Regions from separate parts of the Shewanella piezotolerans WP3 genome, predicted to be linked through region 1. Evidence: predicted binding sites of a transcription regulator. Region 1 holds the regulator's gene; the other holds the start of a gene.
What was found. The regulator LexA, encoded in region 1, represses DNA repair genes until DNA is damaged. The targets are predictions, from matches to a motif close to TACTGTATNNNNATACAGTA.
Positions count from the first base shown of each region.

Region 1 (7,407 bases):
CCGGCATAGCTCTTGTCGGTAATATTGTAGAGGGTATAAGAGAGGGTCAAGGTAGAGATGGAGTCCGGTAATTCTGGGTCCACATAAAAGATAAGCGGTAGATCGGCAGTTGCTGTTGCAGCTAATACTTGCTGATTAAAACAGAAGCACTCTGTTTTATTAAAATAAGCTGCCCCTTGCCCTGGAGACACCGACGGTATTGCTTGGCCTACGATATGATTCGCAGACAAATTCTTAGCAACAAAGTGAGTGCGAATAAGTTCTCCAGGGTGTACTTGCATACTGTTCATTTGAGGTTTGAACTCCCAGGGCATATCGCTTTGTACTTGGGAAACAAACTCAATGGTGACAGTTCTATTTTTATCTACCGTAACGGGCTTATAAACACTGGCGGTACTTTGAGTCTTGCCATTAATACCTAGCGTGTCGCATAGCACGTCATACAGCGGCACGAGAGCAAAACCGAAACCAAACATACCCACAGCGCCTAAAAGCAGCATGGTAATTAACTTTCGGTTTGATCTGCTCTGTGGCTGGCTCATCTTTATTTCACCTCAGGTGGTGTTGTAAATGAGTGGTAAGGTGCCGGGCTTGGTATTGTCCATTCCAATCCTTCTGCGCCATCCCATGGTTTTGCTGGGGCTTTTTCACCGCCGCGAATACATTTGATCACTACCGCTAAAAAGATCAGCTGCGATAATCCAAAGGCGAAGCCACCAATCGATACAATCTGATTCACGTCTGCAAACTGAATAGCGTAATCAGGTATTCGGCGAGGCATACCTGCCAACCCGAGGAAGTGCATTGGGAAAAACAACACGTTTACCGAGATAACTGAGCACCAGAAGTGCCAGCGGCCTAAGCTCTCGCTATACATGTTGCCAGTCCATTTAGGTAGCCAGTAATACGCTGCAGCCATAATGGAAAATATCGCCCCAGTGACTAATACATAGTGGAAATGCGCCACTACAAAGTAGGTATCGTGGTACTGGAAATCAGCAGGAGTAATGGCCAACATCAAACCAGAGAATCCACCAATGGTGAACAGAATGATAAACGCCACGGCAAACAGCATTGGTGTTTCAAAACTTATCGATCCGCGCCACATGGTAGCGACCCAGTTGAATACCTTAACTCCAGTAGGTACAGCGATGAGCATAGTGCAGTACATGAAGAAGAGTTCGGCGAACACCGGCATCCCTGTGGTAAACATGTGATGCGCCCAAACTAAGAACGACAGCACCGCAATACTGGCTGTGGCATACACCATTGAGGCATAACCAAAGAGAGGTTTACGGCTGAAAGCGGGAACAATGGCTGAGATAATGCCGAAAGATGGCAAAATCATAATGTACACTTCTGGGTGGCCAAAGAACCAGAAAATATGCTGGAACATGACTGGATCGCCGCCTCCAGCAGCATCGAAGAAGCTGGTAGCGAAGTACTTATCGGTTAGTACCATGGTGACGGTTCCAGCTAATACCGGCATCACCGCTATTAGCAGGAATGCGGTGATCAACCAAGTCCAAACAAACAGCGGCAATTTCATCCATGTCATGCCTGGAGCACGCATGTTGACGATGGTTACGACAACGTTAATTGCGCCCATAATCGAACTCATACCCATGATATGTACTGAAAAAACGAATAGAGCAGTGCTGTCAGGACTATAAGTCGTTGATAGTGGGGCATAGAAGGTCCAACCAAAGTTAGGTCCACCGCCTTCCATAAACAGTGAACTTAACAGAATGGCAAATGCAAACGGTAGGATCCAAAAGCTCCAGTTATTCATGCGCGGTAGCGCCATATCTGGCGCACCGATCATCATTGGGATCAGCCAGTTAGCTAAGCCGGTAAAAGCCGGCATCACCGCCCCAAAGACCATAACTAAGCCGTGTACTGTGGTCATCTGGTTGAAAAAATTAGGCTCCACGAGTTGTAAACCGGGCTGAAATAGCTCAGCTCGAATAACCATAGCCATTGCGCCACCTGTAAGGAACATAATGAAACTGAACCATAGGTAAAGCGTGCCGATATCTTTGTGGTTAGTGGTTAATATCCAGCGCATAATGCCTTTCGGCGCCCCATGATGTTCATCATGGTGATCGTCCTGAGCGGCAGGTGTATCTTGAGTAATAGTGCTCATTTTAATCCCTTACTTTCCGTGGCCATCAACATCAGAAGCCTGCACCGCATCACCGGAGTCATTACCCCATGCATTGCGCTCATAAGTTATAACTGCGGCTAATTCCTGCGGTGTAAGCTGCGAGCTAAAGCCTTGCATTGCTGTGCCAGCTTTACCATTGATCACAATATCTAAATGCTCGGTAACAGGTCCGGTAATGATGGGACTATTAACTAAGGAGGGGAAAGCGCCAGGCAGTCCAGTGCCTGCCGCTTGATGACAGGCGACACACTTGATCATGTATACTTTCTCACCCATGGTCATTAGTTCATCCATGCTCAAGTCATCTAGCACCGCAGCCTTAACATCCTCAACAGTTTCACTTACAGTCTCCGTGACTGTCGATGTTGCTGGGTCTGCGGCTGCGGCTGGGAGTTCTGCGGGTAATGTCACTGGTACCGCAGTAGAAGCGCCCGAGACAGCAGGGTTAGCATCATCTGAGCTAACATCTGCGGCTTGAACCGAGTCGCCGGAGTTATTGCCCCAAGCATTACGCTCAAAGGTGACCACTGCAGCAATCTCTGTAGCGGTTAGCTGCTTGGCAAAAGCTTGCATCGCAGTGCCTGGTTTGCCGTTAACCACGATATCAATATGGTCTGCAACTGGGCCTTTAATCATCGGACTACCAATAAGCGATGGGAACACGCCGGGTAAGCCTGCACCATTAGGTTGATGACATGCGGCACAGCGAGCCATGTATATCTGCTCCCCTTGAGTCATCAGCTCATCCATGGTCAAGGTTTTAGAAAGTGCTGCTTGAGCTGCTGCTTCAGCATTATTAGCAGCTTGTTTTTGAGCGATAAGCCAGTTATCGAAGTCAGCTTCCGATAGTGCTTCCACCACAATGGGCATAAATCCATGGTCCTTACCGCATAACTCAGCACATTGACCACGGTATACACCTGGTTTATCTATCTTGGTCCAGGCTTCATTGATAAAGCCTGGGTTAGCATCCTTCTTAACTGCAAAAGCCGGTACCCACCAAGAGTGAATAACGTCTTCCGAGGTCATTAAAAAGCGGACTTTGCGATTAATGGGCAATACCAGGGGCTTATCAACCTCCAGTAAATAGTGCTCACCTTTAGCTTCGGTGCCTTCTATCTGCGCTCGTGGGGTAGACATTAAGCTGTAAAACTCTACATCTTGATTAAAGTAGCTGTAATGCCACTTCCACTGCGAACCCGTAATTTTAATAGTTAGGTCTGCATCGCTTGGATCTTCCATGGCTATGAGTGTTTTGGTTGCCGGAATAGCCATGATGATAAGAATAATAAAAGGCACTACAGTCCATAATATTTCGACTTTAGTACTTTCATGAAAGTTGGCGGCGACTGCGCCTTTTGATTTGCGGTGGTTGATCATGGCATAAATCATCACGCCAAAAACAACTAAGCCAATAGCACAACAGATGTAAAGGATGATCATGTGAAGGCTATAAACCTGTTCACTGATCGCCGTCACGCCTTCTGTCATATTAAGTGGCATTTCTGATGCAAAAAGTGCAGGCGTAAATATTAGCGCCAACACACAATACAACAATTGCTTCACTAGACTTCTCCTCTGTCAACAAGACAAAGAAGAGTCACACAGTAAGTCTCTGCTCTATGTAAACTCTTCAGTTCCCAAAAAAGCAACGATGACTTCAAAGTGCACGAGTGGCGTGTCTATCGTGTCGTTATATTATGTGTCGACTATCGATATGACTTTTGTAATTTCCAGTATCTATCTACTGGTTAGTGTAACCACTTTGGCACCTACGGCTGAAATATATCAGGCCGATCTCAGTCTTCATATACTCTAAAAGGATCTACAGTCCGTACATAAAGACCGACGACTAAATCGCTCGGATATAACAAAAATATCGTTGTTATCAGTTCCTACCCTACTTGGTGTTGAAATATTGATCAAGATCACTTTTTGACTAATTTCACTCATAAGTGAAATAAAAAAGCTCTCATGGAGAGAGCTTAGAACTGTAATAGAAATAACTGCTTAATGCATTGAACTAAATAAAGAGCCTTGATTACACCTATCATCCTGTGTGTTTATTGCGCTATCAGGTAAGTGAGCGTTCGCATTTTCAATCACTATACCTAATGCTTGTGCACTTTTGGCCACTAACTGTAAGCGTCTATTATCGCGCGCATCTAGGCTATTTGCCCAAGTAATTACCGCACTCGATGTGCCGCTTGTTAGCGCTTTTTCCATTGCCCAAAGAGTTTCGATTTCATCTTTAGCATGCACCAATAAAATTCTATCCATGCGCACACCAGCCGATGCTAGCATTTGCTTATAACCAATATTAGGTGGGCTAATCAATACGATCCAGCGCCCCTGCTGACTCAATTGAGCCAACTGAGCGCTAATCTTTGTTAGCTCATTGCGCCCTTGAGTGTGAGATACCATCGTTTCTATATCTACAACTGCTTTTTTCGTCATGGTAGAGGCTGGAATATCTTGCCAAAGACCAGGGTGACGAGGGCTAACACCTAATAATTTGTTCATTGCCAATCTCCATTGCGGATCACGCCAACTGCTAGCCCTTCAATGCTTAAGCTCTGGTTCGCTAGATCTACTTCTATTGGTGAATATTCTTCATTTTCAGCATGTAGAAAGACCTTATTACCTTTCTTTTCAAAGCGCTTAACGGTTACGTCATCTTCCACTCGAGCAACGACTACTTGGCCGTTACGTGCTTGCTGACTTTTATGCACGGCTAATAGATCACCTTCGAGTATGCCAATATCCTTCATACTGTCACCTCGGACTCGCAGTAGAAAATCAGCAGAAGGGCGGAACATGGCAGGGTCAACTTTATAGTGTTGTTCAACATGCTCTTGGGCGAGGATCGGCTCACCTGCAGCAACTTGACCAATTAAAGGTAAGCCGAGTTCGACCTCTTCCGGTTCCTCTTGAGTGAGCCGAATACCTCTAGAGGTTCCCGGTATGATCTCAATACACCCCTTTTTAGCCAGTGCTTTTAAATGCTCTTCAGCGGCATTGGCAGACTTAAAGCCTAAACGTCTCGCTATTTCAGCACGAGTCGGTGGCATACCTGTGTCTGAAATGTTTCGTTTAATCAACTCTAAAATTTCTGCTTGGCGCGGTGTAAGTGGTCTCATGGTTGAACCTGTTTTTCTATACAGTACCTGTTAGTATATACAGTAATTTAATCAGTGCAAGTATTAACCAAATTAATGTAAGCATAAGTTAAATTTACATTTATATGCCGTTGCTTTAAATGTTGGGCTGTGCGACGGCAGACTGGATGGGGGAATCATTCGACTCTAGAGCTAATACACTTAACTGCAACTAAGTCATTGTTCTATAAATACACAGTAACTTCAGGTGCGGATTGTAAAGCAATTGCACAAATCGTCGAAAATTCTGGTATTCTACGGGGTTATTAGAAGCGACTAACACTGCAAGCGAATCATGTCGAAAAAAGACTCTCTTTGGTTTAAATCTTTACGCTGGATCCAGAAAAAGTTGGTACACACTATTGTGGTACCTCATGATCCTTTTGATGATCTCAATCTCGATCCAAGCAAGCCACTCGTATATGTCATGAAAACAGAATCCGTGAGTGACATCGCGGCTTTAAGTGAAATGACCGGGACGCTAGGACTTCCAAGCCCTTATGATGACTTAGAGGTCAATGGCGTGAGTGCGCCGCGTGTTGTTTGCCTTGAAGGTAGCAAACCTCTATTTGGCGAGCGGGAAAGTGCTGAGCAGTATCTACACTGTTTTAAACGTCTGTTGAGTGTGCATAAGCAAAATGCTGAATTAGATATTCAATTGGTACCGGTCAGCCTTTACTGGGGACGCACCCCAGGTAAAGAAGATGACACTATGCGCGCGGCGGTTTTGGAACGTCAAAATCCAACTTGGTTACGTAAGTGTTTGATGATCCTATTTCTTGGTCGTCATAACTTCGTCCAGTTTTCTAACGCGGTGTCATTGCGCTATATGGCGGATGAACACGGTACAGATAAGCGTATCGCCCAAAAACTAGCGCGCGTAGCTCGAGTTCACTTTCAGCGCCAACGTAAAGTGATGACCGGCCCTCAGCTCCCTAAGAGACAAGCACTTTTCCATGCTTTGCTTAAATCTGATTCGATTACTAAGGCGATAAAAGAGGAAGCGGCCAGCAAGAAAATTTCAGAAACTGAAGCTCGTGCCAAAGCAATGGAATATCTTGATGAAGTCGCAGCTGACTACTCAGACAGCTTGGTACGTATAGCCGAGCGTTTTCTAACTTGGCTGTGGAATAAGCTTTATAAAGGAATCAACATCAAAGGTGCGGAGCAGATCCGTCAGCTACACCATGATGGCCATGAAATAGTTTATGTGCCGTGTCACCGTAGTCACATGGACTACTTGTTAATCTCATATATTCTCTATTATCAAGGTATGGTGCCGCCGCATATTGCTGCTGGTATTAATCTTAACTTCTGGCCTGCAGGGCCAATGTTCCGTCGTGGCGGCGCATTCTTTATCCGTCGTAGTTTCCGTGGTAATAAGCTTTATACCGCTGTATTCCGTGAGTATTTAGATCAGCTATTTACTAAAGGTTATTCGGTTGAGTACTTCACTGAAGGTGGACGCTCACGTACAGGTCGTTTATTGGCGCCTAAAACAGGCATGATTGCGATGACGCTTAATAGCGTTTTGCGTGGTGTTGAACGCCCTGTAACACTAGTGCCCGTTTACTTGGGTTATGACCATGTGATGGAAGTGGCTACTTACCATAAAGAGTTAAGCGGTAAAAAGAAAAAGAAAGAATCTGTCTGGCAGGTATTTGGTGCAATTCGTAAGCTAGGTAACTTTGGCCAAGGTTATGTGAACTTTGGTAAGCCAATAACGCTGCACAACTTCTTAAATGATGAAGTGCCTAATTGGCGTGAAGATATCGCCCAAGATCCTGAGCAAAAGCCAACTTGGCTAACGCCAGCTGTGAATACGTTAGCTAGCCAAGTGATGACTAATATTAATGATGCGGCAGCAGTCAGTTCAGTGACGCTAACGAGCTTGGTATTACTGGCATCAGAGCAAAATGCACTAGAGCGTAGTCAGCTTGAAAAGCAACTTGACCTTTATCTTACATTGCTAAAAGAGCTGCCTTATACCGAGTACACCTCAGTCCCAGAGGGGAGTGGTAAAGATCTGGTTTCTCAAGGTCTTGAGCTGAAGAAGGTTCAAATTGAAAGTGATGCGCTTGG
Region 1 is NC_011566.1:5,047,819-5,055,225, reverse strand. It holds gene SWP_RS21420 (cytochrome c oxidase assembly protein) at 1-542, opposite strand, end outside; gene ctaD (cytochrome c oxidase subunit I) at 545-2,146, opposite strand; gene coxB (cytochrome c oxidase subunit II) at 2,156-3,733, opposite strand; gene SWP_RS21405 (cell division inhibitor SulA) at 4,178-4,690, opposite strand; gene lexA (transcriptional repressor LexA) at 4,687-5,307, opposite strand; gene plsB (glycerol-3-phosphate 1-O-acyltransferase PlsB) at 5,621-7,407, shown strand, end outside.

Region 2 (7,407 bases), 1.5 Mb from region 1:
ATCTCCAGAAAAAATCTCAAATTAAAGGCAAAAAAAATGCCTGCTCAAAGAGCAGGCAGACATGTTCAAGTGTTCCATAAGGAAATCGGCATAACACTGCTAGCGTTAATTCATAGCAAGGTACCGCCATTAATCTCCAGAAAAAACCTCAAATTAAAGGCAAAAAAAATGCCTGCTCAAAGAGCAGGCAGACATGTTCAAGTGTTCCATAAGGAAATCGGCATAACACTGCTAGCGTTAATTCATAGCAAGGTACCGCCATTAATCTCCAGAAAAAATCTCAAATTAAAGGCAAAAAAAATGCCTGCTCAAAGAGCAGGCAGACATGTTCAAGTGTTCCATAAGGAAATCGGTTAGCGCGCTAGCGTTAATCAATGGCATGTTGACTAGCATTCAACATACAACTTGCGTCTAAACACACCCAAAGGGTGCTATAAGGTTGATGGATATTGAAACTACTCTTAAGGAGGGTTAGCCCTTAAAAGTCATAGCATATAGACCGCCACGCATCACATCGGTGTTTAACCAAAAGCTCTGCGAATAAATAGTACTACTAGCTGTAAATGACATAATCATTACTCCTAACAAAGTTGAAAAATACTCTAATCAATTTAATTACGGGGTTGAGACCAATTAAACTGACGAGTCAACTTGTCGCTCGATTCCTTGGAGAATTATCCATCCTGGATAGACTTATCTGTGGTAGGCATTCACCCTAACCAACGAGAGCCATTATAGATAGCTGTAATTTTATTACAACTATTAATTCAACATAATGCTAAAAAGCGGCTTTAAACGTAATTTAACCACACATACTATGTGTGTAGATCACACTAAATCACTTTTTATTGAGGTTAATGTCAATTGTTAACAGGTTTTGATCAGAATAATTACCTTAATCCAACCAGAATCGAAAAAAATGACTAAAGCGGATCAACGTATATAATGCAAAAAAAAGCCCGCTCAATGAGCGGGCAAGACATATTCAAGTTTTCTGATGGAAATTGGTTAACGCGCTAACGATAATCAATGGTAAATTTGGTCAATCTACAACTTGGTCTAAAGACACCTAATAGATGTCATAAGGGTGATGGAAACTTGCGACTTACTAGGTGGTTAGCCCTTGTAAGCCATGGCGTATATTCCGCCACGCAAAACATCTGTGTTTAACCAAAAGCTTTGCGAATAAATAGTTGTGCTCTTTGTAAATGACATAATCAATACTCCTAACTAAGTTGAATTCCTAATACTCTGCATGCTAATTGCGCCCCTTCGTGGGTTAAGCAAAGCCAACTCGTCGCTCGATTCCTTGGAGAATTATCCATCCTGGATAGACTAGCTCGATTAGGCACCTGCCTAATCAACGGAAATCATTATATCCAAATGTAGTTTTATTACAACTATTTTTATTTAAAAAGCCAAAAAACAGCGAAAACTGTAATTTTATTACTTAAGTCCTCACTAAAAAGCCGACATTAGTGTCGGCTTTGAGTGTTTTAACCGGTAAAGCTTACTGACTATCGAGCATATAATTAAACAGGCCTACCAATGGTGTTGCTGTAGGGCTACCGTATTGAGGGTGACCTTCGGTTGCGCTACCCGCGATATCTAAGTGAGTATATGCGATAGGTGTATCGCTATTTAAACCATGCTCGCTTAACCCTGATGCTTGGATTAAAAACGCTGCTGGGTATTGATGTCCACGAGCTGTCACCGATGAAGGTGCATTATTTGATGACAACATGTCTGCAGCCGCAGACGGATCAATAATTTTACTAAAATCATCTCGACGCAATTGACTAACTTCTATTGGTTCTCCCCAAATTGCCGCCTGTTGCTGAATACGCTCGGCAACGTTCGCCTGCTTAGCGACACTATTTTCTACCGCTGCTGTATAACCACCAAAACAGCGCACCACGTGACCGGTTAACGTTGCAACAGAGTACATCTCAGGTTTTACCGCTGATTCCGCTTTAAGACGTAGATGCGACAGTAGATCCGCTAATACCAGTCGCCCTTCGGCGTCAGTATTACCAATACGCACACGTTTGCCAGCATGACTGGTAATGATTTCATCTGTCACAAATGCCTCGCTACCTATGCTATTACGCACTAAACCGAGCTCAGCAACAATACGGATCCCCTTCGGTTTAAGCATACTGACGGTTTTGAGCAGACCAGCAACGGCCGCTGCGCCACCTTTATCTCGGCTCATACCAGCCATCCCACCAGCAATCTTGATATCTGCGCCGCCAGTGTCATAAACCACACCTTTACCAGCAAACATAAAGGTGCGTTCGATTTCGCCCTCACCGACATACTCCAGCTTCACCACTCGGGGCTGATGTCTCAGCACGGCAAAAGAGGAACGACCGACTGCGCTAAGTAGCGGATAATCACGCTCTAAAATATCTCTGTCCTCTACCACTGACATCGTTAAGCCGCTATCAGCAAGAGCCGCTAAACAGTAGTCGGCAAAAGCGGGGGCTGACATGCGCTCAGGCTCGGTACCACACAGGTCACGTGCTAACACGCGTCCAGCTTCAATTGCCGTTAACGTTGCAGCATGATGGCTGTCATTCAATAAACCGATGCACTCTAGCGCTTCATCTGCCCCACCCGCTTCGCGTAGTTCAAGCGCCTGCCATAGCTCTTGCCCACATGCTAAAGCCGCTACCTCTGCCGCTTTTTGGTAACGCGACTCTCCGATACCGTTGACTAATAACAATGGTCGTTTGGCTCCCGCTTCTTTAGCGACTCGAATACCTTGACGCGCCGCGTCAGCAAAAACCCGCACATCTTCATAGTCATCTTTTGCTTTGGTTACCGGCGCGATAACGAGTCGACCGCCCGCAATGCCTGGCGCAAACAGCAGCGTTACCGATTTACCGACTCGCTGATCAACTTTCTGACCATGATTGGCCAGCAGTGCCACTTCTTCAACCTTAATCGTATTGAGATCGGCAGCGACAACCACTAGCGCATCCCATCCATTACCTTCAAAAATCGCCTCTTGAGAGGCTACATCAATATATTTAACTACAGCCATGACCCTTCCTTTTTATTTTTAATTGCTGGCATTATTATCCTATTGCGTGCAGATTACCAACGACTTCATCAAGCTTGAAACCTTCTATGGCAACTTCTGCTGACACTGAATAGGTAAAGCCCAGTAAACCTCTCTTGCAGTTACTGAGACTATGATAGAATATTGCCATTTTCAGCCTCAAGCGCACCAGCGCAGTAGTGATAATCTCAAAATAGAGGAACTTTCTGTGACCGCACTAAACCAGCTACAACCACAAGCACTTTGGCAATGGTTCGAACAAATCTGTGCCATTCCACACCCTTCAAAGCATGAGCAAGCTCTGAGTGAGTACATTCAAGCTTGGGCTAAAGATAAACAGCTGTCTGTTGTCGAAGATAAAGTCGGGAACCTTATTATTAAGAAAGCCGCCACCGCGGGTATGGAAGATCGTAAAACCGTCGTACTGCAAGCGCATATCGATATGGTTCCACAAAAGAATGCCGATAAAGTGCATGACTTTGAAAAAGATCCCATCGATGCCTACGTTGAAGGTGACTGGGTAAAAGCCCGTGGTACTACACTTGGTGCTGATAACGGAATTGGTATGGCTTCGGCTCTAGCGGTGCTAGGCGCTGACGATATTGTTCATGGCCCGCTAGAAGTGCTTCTGACTATTGATGAAGAAGCGGGTATGACTGGTGCATTCGGCTTGGAAGCTGGCATGCTTGAAGCAGAGATATTGATCAACACTGACTCTGAACAAGAGGGTGAGATCTACATGGGCTGCGCCGGTGGCGTAGATGGCCAGATAAGCGTGCCTATAGTTTGGCAATCTCCAAAGCCAAGTAACTCAAGCTATACACTTTCGCTTGCGGGCCTTAAAGGTGGCCACTCTGGAGTGAATATCCATTTGGGGCGGGGTAATGCCAACAAGTTGCTGGCTAGATTCCTGTTTGATCATAGCGATGAACTAGCGCTTGAGCTAACAAACTTCACAGGTGGTTCACTGCGTAATGCTATCCCACGTGAAGCACAAATTAGCTTTATGCTACCAGCTGAAAATGTCACTTTGCTACAAAGTCGTATTAGCGAATTTCAAGCATTGGTTCGCCAAGAATTAGCCATTGCCGACCCAGACACGGAGCTAACACTGACAGAAATACCTGCCGAAACGAAAGTGATGAGTGAAGACTCGCAACAGATTTTGATCGATATCCTCAACGCTTGCCCTAATGGCGTAGTGCGCATGAGCGATGAAGTTGAAGGCGTCACAGAAACCTCTTTAAACGTTGGTGTTATTAGCACGGAGACTGATTCAGTACAGGTGCTTTGCCTTATTCGCTCACTGATCGATTCAGGTCGTGAAGAGATAGAAGGCGTGCTCACCTCGTTAAGCAACCTTGCAGGTGCTAACGTTGAGTTTAGCGGTGCATACCCAGGTTGGAAGCCTGACAATAGCTCGCCTGTGATGGCGAGTGTGCGTGAGACTTATGAAGATATCTACAACAAAGAGCCGACTATCATGGTGATCCATGCTGGCCTTGAGTGTGGCTTATTTAAGAAGCCTTACCCTGAAATGGACATGGTTTCTATTGGCCCAACCATCCGCTACCCACATAGCCCAGATGAAAAGGTCAATATCACTACTGTTGGTCAGTACTGGAAACTATTGCTGGCAGTACTTGAACGTACACCAGTAAAAGGTAGCTAATCGCTATTTTGGCTACACTCCAAATAAAAAGCCGCTCTTGAGCGGCTTTTTTGTCTTTATACTATTGCGGCTTAAAAACCGAGGTCCATTTGTGGTGGCTCTGCACTATCGTGGTTAGCTGCAGGTGTATTTGAAGCTAAACCGACAGAGACTCCTAACAGACGAATACCGCGCTCATGTTGGCGAACCATCGCCTGCTCTAACAGTTGATAAAACAGATTAACGGAGATCTCGTCACTGCGATGTTCAATCGTTGTCTGCTTAAAATCTTCAAACTTGAGCTTAACCACTTGCTTATGGATCACGCGATCTTTTGCGCTACGATTAACTCTTGCACCTAACTCTTGTATAAGCTGCGGCATCACTGCACGGCACTGCTCAAGTGTATGAATGTCTTTTGCCAATGTGGTTTCAACCCCCACAGACTTGCGTTCCCTATTTGGGGATATTGCTCGATTATCGATCCCTTTTGCCCTTTCTATTAATATTGCACCAAATTTTCCAAACCGCTCTAACAGCTTGTTTTGTGGGTATGCCTGAATGTCTGCGCAGGTGTTCAAACCAAGATCGGTTAGCTTTTTAGCAGTGACCTTACCGACACCGGGAATTTTGATTAATGGCAAGGTTTTTACAAATTCGTCTATTTGGTCTGGTCTCACAAGATACTGGCCGTTTGGCTTATTTAGATCAGAGGCTATCTTGGCAAGAAATTTTACCGGCGCTATCCCCGCCGATGCAGTGAGCCCCGTCTCGGCAAATATCTCCTCGCGGATCGCTTTAGCCATTAACGTTGCAGAGCCTTGGCAGTGGTCGCTTTCTGTGACGTCAAGATATGCTTCATCGAGTGACAATGGTTCAATCAAGTCAGTATAACGCTCAAACACCGCTCTAATTTGGCGAGAGACATCTTTATAGACCTGCATTCTACCAGGCACCAATATAAGATCAGGACAAAGCTTAAGGGCGTAACCTGATGCCATGGCTGAACGCACGCCAAATTTACGTGCCTCATAGTTACAAGTGCTTATCACACCACGGCGATCGCTCCTGCCACCCACTGCGATGGGTTTACCTTGTAACTCTGGAAAATCACGCATCTCTACTGCAGCGTAAAAGCAGTCCATGTCGACATGAATTATTTTTTGCAATCTTGAGCCCTCCGCAGAAGATGGTACTGTATATAAAAACAGTACTCAAGAAAAATTATTCCTCCAAGTCAGGCAACCGTCCATTGCCAGCCTTATTAATGTGGGCTAAAAATAAAAACGGAGCCAATCGGCTCCGTTTCAATCTAATAACCAACAGCAAATTGTTAGATTTTAAACTGCTTAATGTTACCTGACAGTGATTCAGTGACTCGGGCAAAGTCACCAAAGTTACGTGATAACTCTTCACTGGCTGCGAGTGAGTCATCAGAAAGCGCTCTAACATTCTCGACATTACAAGCCACTTCTTCGGCGACAACAGCTTGTTGACCTACAGCCGCTGAGATCTCAATGGTCTGCTGTTGAATCGCTTCAATGGCGCCAGTAATACTGTCCAGTGCCACTTCCACTTTTCCTGTCAATTCCTGGCCGATATTGGCCTGCTCAACGCCCGCCTCCATCACTTGCTCTGCCTCATTAGCATTTTGTTGTAGTGTTTGGATGATCTCTTGAATGTTTGCTGTTGAGTCTTGAGTACGTGATGCTAACGTTCTCACTTCATCTGCGACAACCGCGAATCCTCTGCCCTGCTCACCCGCTCTCGCCGCCTCAATCGCCGCGTTAAGCGCTAGCAAGTTAGTTTGCTCAGCAATACCACGGATGACATTAAGTACTTCGCCAATCTGCTCAGAGCGAGTTCTTAGCTGCTTGACAACCTTTGCAGCTTCAATCACTTGAGATGATAAAGACTGCATCCCTTGGCTGGCTTGTGCAACAATGGCACCGCCCTCAACCGACTCCGTTTGTGCCTTATCGGCAAAATCACTGGCACGTTGTGCACTCGCGGCCATCTCTTGGCTCGTATGCGCCATCTCAGTAGCCGCTGTTGCGACAGAGGCTATCTCCTCTTTTTGCTGTGCAACAGAGTTAAGCGCACGTTCACTGACCTCTGAAGCCGATGTCACACCTGTTTCCACTTCTAAAGTTAACTCACGAGTTTCTTGCAGCATGCCCTGAACTTTGGCGGCAAAGCGGTTAAACGCATCACCGAGTTTACCAAGCTCGTCTTCTCTATCCATTTGGATCCGTTTTGCTAAATCACTGTCGCCTTCAGCAATATCTTCCATCGCGGCGAGTAAACTATTGATCTGCTTTCTAAACGGTAGCAGCATGCCCCAAACGGTAACGCCAACAAATAGCATGATCAAACATGAAAGAAGAATTGAATTAATAATCGCATCAGTTACTGGCGCTTCAATGACCTCAGTGGGTAGCATAAAGGCCAAATGCCACTTCTGCTCTGGGAAATCACCGCCAACTTCGACGAAGCTAACCCGTTGAGGTTGCCCCTTAAAGGTGACCTCTGCAAAACCTGATGATTGTGACTGCATCTGTCTGCTTAACGCATTAAAGCCGCTGGTATCTTTAAACTGGCTATCGACTTTTGAAGCGTCTGAGCCAGGTGGAAATTTTTCAGTGAAGCCAGGGAAATAAACCAACTTGCCAGCATTGGTCACAAGAAA
Region 2 is NC_011566.1:1,180,251-1,187,657, reverse strand. It holds gene SWP_RS05220 (hypothetical protein) at 1-357, shown strand, start outside; gene SWP_RS05215 (M17 family metallopeptidase) at 1,511-3,049, opposite strand; gene SWP_RS05210 (aminoacyl-histidine dipeptidase) at 3,276-4,739, shown strand; gene dinB (DNA polymerase IV) at 4,811-5,887, opposite strand; gene SWP_RS05200 (methyl-accepting chemotaxis protein) at 6,052-7,407, opposite strand, start outside.
Region 2: the regulator LexA is predicted to act here: its motif matches at 5,912-5,931, upstream of dinB (DNA polymerase IV).